DNA from 3 places in the Vibrio sp. AH4 genome. Region 2 is predicted to be linked to each of the others. Evidence: predicted binding sites of a transcription regulator. Region 2 holds the regulator's gene; each other region holds the start of a gene.
What was found. Region 2 encodes MetJ, which represses methionine synthesis genes. Its sites were predicted from a motif close to TTAGACNTNTANANGTCTAA; they were not measured.
Positions count from the first base shown of each region.

Region 1: a site for MetJ is predicted at 1,828-1,847, ahead of metN (methionine ABC transporter ATP-binding protein MetN). Genes of this name have one in related genera too.
Region 3: a site for MetJ is predicted at 1,577-1,596, ahead of metH (methionine synthase). Genes of this name have one in related genera too.

Region 1 is NZ_JALAIV010000001.1:1,764,777-1,767,977, forward strand. It holds gene MKA69_RS08335 (methionine ABC transporter permease) at 29-706, opposite strand; gene metN (methionine ABC transporter ATP-binding protein MetN) at 696-1,730, opposite strand; gene gmhB (D-glycero-beta-D-manno-heptose 1,7-bisphosphate 7-phosphatase) at 1,966-2,526, shown strand; gene treR (trehalose operon repressor TreR) at 2,579-3,201, shown strand, end outside.
Region 2 is NZ_JALAIV010000001.1:705,508-708,708, reverse strand. It holds gene MKA69_RS03420 (O-succinylhomoserine (thiol)-lyase) at 1-1,075, opposite strand, end outside; gene metJ (met regulon transcriptional regulator MetJ) at 1,343-1,660, shown strand; gene MKA69_RS03410 (malic enzyme-like NAD(P)-binding protein) at 1,743-3,020, opposite strand.
Region 3 is NZ_JALAIV010000001.1:1,257,711-1,260,911, forward strand. It holds gene MKA69_RS06025 (sodium:proton antiporter) at 115-1,449, opposite strand; gene metH (methionine synthase) at 1,645-3,201, shown strand, end outside.

The sequences.
Region 1 (3,201 bases), 1.1 Mb from region 2:
CCTTGTTCAAAAAAGGCTTTTGTTTTGCTTATCGATGATCGACGCGGCGTACCAACGCATCACCGATGGATTGAATAATTTGCACCAGCACAATCAGCATGACCACCGTCACCGCCATGATGGTGATGTCGTAACGGTGGAATCCGTAGCGGATCGCCACATCGCCCAGACCCCCACCGCCAACGGTACCTGCCATGGCTGAGTAGCTGACCAGTGTCACGAGAGTAATTGTGACTGAGTTTAAAATCGTGGGTAGCGCTTCAGGCAGCAGTACCTTACGAATAATTTGCAGTGGCGTCGCCCCCATAGACTGTGCCGCTTCCACCAAGCCGGTTGGTACTTCAAGCAGTGCACTTTCAATGAGTCTCGCTACAAACGGAATTGCTCCAATCGTAAGAGGGACAATCGCCGCCGTGGTACCGATGAAGGTGCCGACAATCAGTTTGGTGACGGGAATGATCGCGACCATCAACACTAAAAAGGGGACGGAGCGACCTACGTTAACAATTGCACCAAGAATGCGATTGAGCGGTAGGTTTTCTAGCAAGCCATCTTTTTTAGTGGTGTGTAGAATCACCCCAAGCGGAATACCCAGTGCAAAACCGACCACGCCCGCAATCGCGACCATGTACAGCGTTTGCCATGTGGCAGTTAGGAGTAGATCGCTGTTCAGCGTAACCCATTGTGCAATCGTATTAAAGGACATAACCCAGCACCTCCACTTTTACATTGTGCTCACGTAGGTAACGAATCGCGGCTTCATCATCGTCGGCATTTCCAAAAATTTCAGCCACCATCATGCCAAACTTCACACCGCCGGCGTAATCGAGATCAGAGCTCAGAATGCTGACATCAATGTTGTACTTACGGGCAATTTGCGTCATCAGCGGGGCGTCAACAGTGGCTCCAGTGAATTCCAAACGCACCAGTGGGTAGCTCCTAGCCACGCGAGTGGGTTGCAGGCGCGCTTGGTAATCTTCTGGAATCGATAAATCCAACGTTGAGCGGATAAATTGATGCGCTAACGCGGTTTTAGGGTGGGCAAAAATATCGCCGACGGTACCATTTTCAACCAGCTCTCCACCACCAATAATCGCCACTTCGTGACAGATGCTTTTCACCACATCCATTTCATGGGTGATCAGCAAAATGGTTAGGTTGAGTTTACGGTTAATCTCTTTGAGCAGTTCTAGAATTGACTGCGTCGTCGCTGGATCGAGCGCGCTGGTCGCTTCATCACACAGCAGCACTTTAGGATCGCTTGCCAAAGCGCGGGCAATCGCCACACGCTGTTTTTGACCACCGGAAAGATTGGCGGGATAACTATCGTGTTTATCATCCAATCCAACCAGCGCCAAAAGTTCGGTGACTTTGGTTTCGATGTGTTGACGTGGCTTATCAGCAAGCTCTAGTGGTAGAGCGACGTTTTCAAATACAGTTCGTGAAGAAAGCAGATTAAAATGCTGAAAAATCATACCGATATTGCGGCGAGCCGCGCAGAGCTGCTGCTGACTTAGTGTGGTTAGGTCAACGCCATCCACAATCACTTGGCCGCTGGTCGGTTTTTCTAGCATGTTGACACAACGGATCAGCGTACTTTTTCCCGCACCGGATGAACCAATCACCCCAAAAATGGTGCCTTGTGGAATCAATAAATTGATGTCTTTCAGGGCATGGATTTCTTTATCCCCCTGATAGAACACTTTATTTACGCTTTTAATCTCAATCATGTGCAACCCTGTACTGCTAAAGGCAGAATAATCTATTAGCCTCTTACTCAATTGGTAGTCGATGCTATGGGCTTGCCGAGTTTAAGTCAATAGATATTTTTACGTCTAGACGTCTAAATGGTTGTGAGTGATTAGACGAGAACGTTATTAGATAGTGACGAAAAAAATATAGATAGTGATGAAAAAAATAAAGCGTGCAATAATTCGCGCAAAGTGACTTGAAAGAGATAGCATTTTGGCAAAACCAGCCGTATTTCTGGACCGTGATGGCGTGATCAACGTTGATCATGGTTACGTGCATGATGAGCACGATTTCCAATTCATTGAAGGTGTGTTTGAAGCGACTGCAGCTTTGCAGCGTATGGGCTATCTATTGGTGTTGGTCACCAACCAGTCCGGAATCGCACGCGGCAAATTTACCGAGGAACGTTTCATCTCTCTCACTCAGTGGATGGACTGGAACTTTGCGGATAATGGCGTTGAGTTTGACGGCATCTATTACTGTCCGCACCATGCTGAACATGGAATTGGGCAATACAAAGAAGAGTGTGATTGCCGTAAACCTAAGCCGGGCATGTTCCTTTCTGCGCGCGATTTTCTGAAAATCGACATGGCCAATTCGGTCATGGTGGGTGATAAAGCGGAAGATATGATGGCAGCCGAAGCGGCCGGCGTGGGTACTAAGATTCTCGTACGCACGGGTAAACCGGTAACTGAACAAGGTGAAGCGTTGGCAACGGTGGTGCTTGATAGTATTCGTGACGTGCCACACTATCTACTGCGAGTGAAAAAATAAGGTCGCGATAGCGGCTTTATTCCTCTCTTTTTAAATGAATATCCCACAGCACATGAATCGAAAACTGACCATTTTAGACATTGCGAGACTTTCTGGTGTCGGTAAATCAACCGTATCCCGAGTGCTGACCAATGATCCCAAAGTGAAGCCTGAAACGCGTGCACGCGTAGAGCAGGTGATCGCAGAATCGGGTTATGTGCCTTCCAAATCGGCACAAACCATGCGTGGTGGCAGCCAAAAAGTCGTGGGCATTATCATCTCACGTCTCGATTCGCCTTCGGAAAACAAAGCGGTCAGCACTATGCTGCAAGCTTTTTATGCTCACGGTTATGATGTGGTGATTATGGAGAGCCAGTTTAGCCACGAAAAAACGAACGCTCACTTAAAAGTGCTCGCCAAACGACAAGTGGATGGCGTGATCGTGTTTGGTTTTACGGATATCGACCATGATGCACTGCTTCACTGGCAACATCGCTGCGTGTTATTGGCGATGCACAGTGAGGATGTTTCCTCCATCAATTATGACAATACTGGCGTGATTGAGCGTGCCTTACAGCATTTAGCGCAAAAACAGTTACGGGATATTGCCTTTATTGGGGTTGATCCGCGTGATAAAACCACGGGTGAGCAACGGCTTAATGCTTACCTTAACTGGTGCACACAGCATAAGATTGT
Region 2 (3,201 bases):
GTTGTGATACCCCAGCTTCAGCGAGCGCTGCTTCACCCATTGCACGATGAGTCATGGAGGCGGGGTGACAGATCAGGCTTTCTACCCCACCGAGCGATTCGGCGAGTGAGAATAGCGCCAACTTGCCCACAAAGAATTTCAGCTGCTCAAAACTACCGGCAAACTCGAAACTGAGCATCGCGCCAAAGCCCGATTGCTGTTTTTTGGCAATCTCATGACCCGGATGGTCGGGCAGACTTGGATGGTAAATTTTGCCAACCAATGATTGAGTCTGCAGATAGGCCAACATCTGCTGTGCACTCTCTTCATGCACGCGCATCCGCGCGCCCAGCGTGCGAATGCCACGCAAGGTCATGTAGCTATCAAATGGAGTGCCGGTTGAACCTAAGCAGTTACCCCACCAAGCGAGTTCTTCGGCATGTTGCTTGTGTTTACAGATCAACACGCCGCCAATCACATCCGAGTGACCATTAATGTATTTGGTGGTGGAGTGCAGCACAAAATCTGCACCTAAGGTGAGCGGCTTTTGGAATACTGGTGTCAAAAAGGTGTTATCTACAGCCACCAAAGTACCTTGTGCTTTCGCTAACTGACAAAGATGAGCGATGTCCACCACACGCACTAAAGGGTTGGATGGGGTCTCAATCAGTAACAGCTTGGGTTTGCGGGCTAAAGCTTGGGTGAGAGCCTCTTCGTTGGATTGATCCACAAACTGTACGTTGAAGTCGCCTTTTTTAGCGCGCGTGTTGAGCAAGCGATAAGTGCCGCCGTAGCAGTCGTGTGGTGCCACAATCAGATCGTTAGGGCCTAACAGCGCGGTGACCCACAAATTGATGGCCGAAGTACCGCAGTTGGTCACCACCGCACCTTCACCACATTCAAGCTCATACAGGGTTTGCTCTAATAGACCACGGTTAGGGTTGCCTGAGCGGGTGTAATCGTATTTTGGCACTTCACCAAAGGCGGGAAAACCATAGTTGGTCGAAAGATAAATCGGTGGTACAACGGCATGGTATTGAGTGTCCGATTCAATCCCGGTACGAACCGCAATGGTGGCTGGCTTGCGTGTGGTCATGGAGTTTCCTTGCTGGCTATTCTGTCCTAGAGAGCATCATCATATACCTTTCCTGCTTTAAGCTGCAGTGTCGGTTGTCGCATCGCAACTTTCCCTAACTGGGGGATGAGGTTTATCCGTTGCCCATAAATTACTCGACACTTTACTGATGTTAAATAAAGACGTCAACACTTCTAGACGTCTATATGTCTTTGCTTATGGCAGTAAATCCCGCTAAAATTAGGGCCTTTGAAATTTCGATTCGAACCACAATAACGAAGGTGCGCAATGGCAGACTGGAATGGCGAATACATCAGCCCCTATGCAGAGCATGGGAAAAAGAGCGAGTTGGTAAAAAAAATCACGGTATCCATTCCGCTAAAAGTTCTCAAAGTGCTAACGGATGAGAGAACACGCCGTCAAGTCAATAACTTACGTCACGCAACCAACAGTGAATTGCTGTGTGAGGCCTTCTTGCATGCTTATACTGGCCAGCCGCTGCCGACGGACGAAGACCTGCGTAAAGATCGCCCTGATGATATTCCTGCCGAAGCCAAACGTTTGATGACCGAAATGGGGATTGAGTTCGAATCTTACGATGAGTAGCTAGCGACATTGGCTAAGTGAAAGATTAAGCTCATAAAAAAGCCCCTCGTGCGAGGGGCTTTTTGCTATCCATGCAAACAGATTACGCCTGCATATAGTTTTCTGGCATTGGAATACGAGCCACACCCGATTCCACCGCGGCTTCCGCCACCGCACGCGCTACACGTGGCAATAAGCGTGGGTCCATTGGTTTTGGAATGATGTACTCAATACCGAAACTGAGCTTATCCACTCCCGCTGCGGCCAAAACTTCTGCCGGTACGGGCTCTTTGGCTAATTGACGAATCGCTTCTACGGCGGCGAGTTTCATCTGATCGTTGATTTCACTGGCGCGAACATCCAGCGCACCGCGGAAAATAAATGGGAAGCAGAGAACGTTATTAACTTGGTTTGGATAGTCGCTGCGACCAGTACCCATGATCATGTCATTGCGGACTTGATGGGCAATTTCCGGTTTGATTTCTGGATCGGGGTTGGAACAGGCAAACACCACTGGTTTGTCGGCCATCAGTTTGAGTGCGTCGGCTGGCAGTAGGTTCGGGCCAGAAACGCCCAAGAACAGATCGGCACCGGCAATCACATCTTCCAGCGTGCGTTTGTCGGTGTTGTTGGCAAACAGCTGTTTGTATTCGTTCAGATCATCACGGCGAGTGTGGATCACGCCTTTGCGATCCAGCATGTAGATTTTCTCACGCATTGCACCGCATTTGATCAATAGTTCCATACACGCTACCGCAGCGGCACCCGCCCCAAGACAGACGATCATACAGTCTTTCAGTTGTTTACCTTGCAGCTCTAATGCGTTGAGCATACCCGCAGCGGTCACAATCGCGGTGCCGTGTTGGTCATCGTGGAACACAGGCACATCACAACGTTCAATCAGGCGGCGTTCAATTTCAAAGCAGTCTGGCGCTTTGATGTCTTCTAAGTTGATGCCACCGAAAGTATCCGCGATGTTCGCTACCGTATCGACAAATTCATCGATGGTGCGGTGTTTGACTTCAATATCAATCGAATCCAGTCCTGCAAAGCGTTTAAACAGCAGCGCTTTCCCTTCCATGACAGGCTTGGAGGCCATTGGTCCTAAATTGCCCAGCCCCAAAATAGCGGTACCGTTAGAAATGACTGCAACGGTGTTACCTTTCGCGGTGTACTTGTACACATTTTCCACGTTTTGTGCGATTTCACGAACCGGTTCTGCTACGCCTGGGCTGTAAGCCAGCGCAAGATCGGCGGCGGAGTCTGCAGGTTTGGTCAGTGCGATACCAATTTTTCCCGCGGTTGGGTAAGCATGGTAATCGAGAGCACGTTGGCGAAACTGTTCTTCCGGTGTTGGGGTGAGGTGATTGTCATCGGACATAGGGCTGTTCTCTTATAGTTATTTATGGGAAAGGTCACAAATTCTAATGTATGTCTTGCAAGCTGCCTAGGTTAGACACTGAGCAAAGGGTACAAAAAAAGCGAAGATCTTGCTGATAAGACCAGTGAAAATGTGAAATGCGGAGAAGAAATAGCCAGAATGTGCCGCTTAAAAGCGTTTT
Region 3 (3,201 bases), 550 kb from region 2:
TTTGTATTCTGCTTGAACCATCGCTGAACGCTAACATCATGATAAACAGTAGGTAATAAAAAAGCCGCAGTGGTGAGGAGTTCACTGCGGCTTTTTGGTAAAGAAAGATAATGGTTAGTTGTGGTTCTCTTGTTGAGTGAGTGGCTGCTCACTCTCTGGATTGAGCTCTGCTTGCATTGCTTTTTCGGTTTTTTTCGCTTTCTCAATCATCGGAGTAATAGTAGATCCTTGTACTAGAATTGAAAAAACAACCACAGCGTAGGTCATGACGAGGATCAGTTCTTTTACATCAATCAATTTCTCTGGGATGACCATGATTCCAGAAGGGATAGAGAGTGCCATCGCGAGTGCTAAACCACCGCGTAAGCCACCCCAAGTCAAAATGCGGATTGACCAAGGATTGTAAGTGCGGTAGCGCTTAAAGCCAATGTAAGAGACAAACACACTCAGGTAACGTCCACACAGAACAACCGGAATTGCAAATGCCATCAAGATCCAATCTTCTTGGTGGAATTCGAACAACAGCATCGACATACCGATCAATAGGAACAAGACGCCGTTGAGGAATTCATCGACCAGTTCCCAGAAGTGATCGAGATGTTCTTCACTCTCTTTTGAGAAGCCAATAAATCGAGTCCAGTTACCAATCATGATGCCAGAGACCACCATCGCGAGTGGGCCTGAAACGTGAATTACATCAGCAAAGGCATAACCTGCCGTTGGAATACCTATGGTTAACAACAGCTCCATCGAGTGGTCATCGGTTGCCGAAATAAGGTAGTGAAACAGTAGCCCGAGAAGGAAACCGTAAACAATGCCTCCGATAGCTTCTTGCATGAAGAGCAAGGTAACACTGCCGATGGTGGGAGTTTCATGACCAAAAGCAATCGTAAAGATCGTGACAAAGATAACCAGACCAAAACCATCGTTGAAGAGTGATTCACCTTCAATCTGGGTAGAAATTCGTTTTGGCGCTTTTAGCTTCTTCACAATCGCTAAAACGGCAATCGGGTCGGTGGGGGAAATAAGAGCACCGAACAGTAAGCAGTAGACTAGATCAAACTGAATGCCGATCAACTGACAGAAGCCGTACAACGCAAATCCGATAAAGAAAGTGGAGAATAAAGTAGCGCCAAGTGCTAGAACGGTAATTTCCCACTTTTGATCTTTTAGATTGGGTAATTTAATCCCCAAACCACCTGCAAAAAGTAGGAAGCCTAAGATCCCTTTGAGCAGGAAATTTTCAAAGTTAATACTGGTGACGGTTTCTGTCGCAATTTGGGAGAGATGGAACCAGTTGTTTTGACCTGCGATGAGGATTAATAACGACAACATCATCGAACCTGCAGTAATGGCGATGGTTGTTTGCATTTTGCTGATCTTGCTGTTTAAAAAAGCAATCAACATGGCTGCCGCAGAGAGGAAGCACAAAGTGTAATAGACGGACATTCTCTTCTCAGTGTGTGTAACAATTTGTGAACGAAATTGTCTTTCTCTGTTGAGTAAATAGCAAATACTTTTTAATCATACGAGGGTGAGCTCACACACAAAATATTTTGGTTGGTTTAATCGTTTTTTAGACGTCTAGATTTCTGAAATTTGTGTGATAGGATGTCATCAAAGCAAAAGGAATGAGGCGGTATAGTGAGAATGGAAGTGAGACAGCAACTCGAACAACAACTGAAACAGCGTATCCTACTGATTGATGGTGGTATGGGAACGATGATTCAGAGTTATAAGTTACAAGAGGAAGACTATCGCGGTGCACGATTTGTCGATTGGCACTGTGATTTGAAAGGAAATAACGACCTCTTAGTGCTTACTCAGCCGCAAATTATTAAAGAGATTCACTCCGCTTACCTTGAAGCTGGGGCGGATATTCTTGAGACCAACACCTTTAACTCAACCACGATTGCTATGGCAGACTATGACATGCAATCGCTCAGTGCCGAAATTAACTTTGCCGCCGCTAAGCTTGCACGTGAAGTTGCGGATGAATGGACAGCTAAAAATCCTAATAAGCCACGCTATGTGGCTGGTGTGCTTGGTCCAACCAACCGCACTTGTTCGATTTCTCCTGATGTGAATGATCCGGGCTTTCGTAATGTTTCTTTTGACCAGCTTGTTCAGGCGTATTCCGAATCCACCCGCGCTTTGATCAACGGCGGAAGCGATCTGATCCTCATTGAAACCATCTTCGATACGCTTAACGCCAAAGCGTGTGCGTTTGCGGTCGATAGTGTGTTTGAAGAACTGGGCATCAACTTACCGGTGATGATTTCCGGTACGATTACTGATGCCTCTGGGCGTACTCTGTCTGGACAGACGACGGAAGCTTTCTACAACGCCTTGCGTCATGTACGGCCGATTTCGTTTGGCTTGAACTGTGCGTTAGGCCCTGATGAGCTGCGCCAGTACGTGGAAGAGCTTTCACGCATTTCAGAATGCTATGTTTCCGCGCACCCAAATGCCGGACTGCCCAATGCGTTTGGTGAATACGATCTCTCTGCCGAGGAAATGGCAGAACATATTGCGGAATGGGCACAAGCAGGCTTTCTTAACTTAGTTGGTGGTTGCTGTGGTACGACACCTGAGCATATCGCGGCGATGGCCAAGGCCGTCGAGGGTGTGAAACCAAGGGCTTTACCCGAGCTGAAAGTGGAATGTCGTCTCTCGGGGTTAGAGCCGCTGAATATTGGCCCTGAAACACTGTTTGTTAACGTGGGAGAACGTACTAACGTCACCGGTTCAGCGCGTTTTAAGCGTTTAATTAAAGAAGAGCAATACGATGAGGCGTTGGATGTCGCGCGTGAGCAGGTAGAAAATGGCGCGCAGATCATTGATATCAACATGGATGAAGGCATGTTGGACGCCGAGGCGTGCATGGTGCGCTTTTTGAATCTATGCGCCTCTGAACCAGAAATATCCAAAGTTCCGGTGATGGTCGACTCCTCTAAATGGGAAGTCATTGAAGCGGGTCTGAAATGCATTCAGGGTAAAGGCATCGTCAACTCTATCTCTCTAAAAGAAGGGAAAGAGAAGTTTATAGCCCAAGCCAAATTGGTACGCCGCTACGGTGCCGCCGTGATTGTGATGGCGTTTGACGAAGTGGGCCAAGCGGATACCCGTGAGCGCAAATTAGAGATCTGTCGTCGGGCTTACCATATTTTGGTCGATGAAGTGGGCTTTCCACCGGAAGAT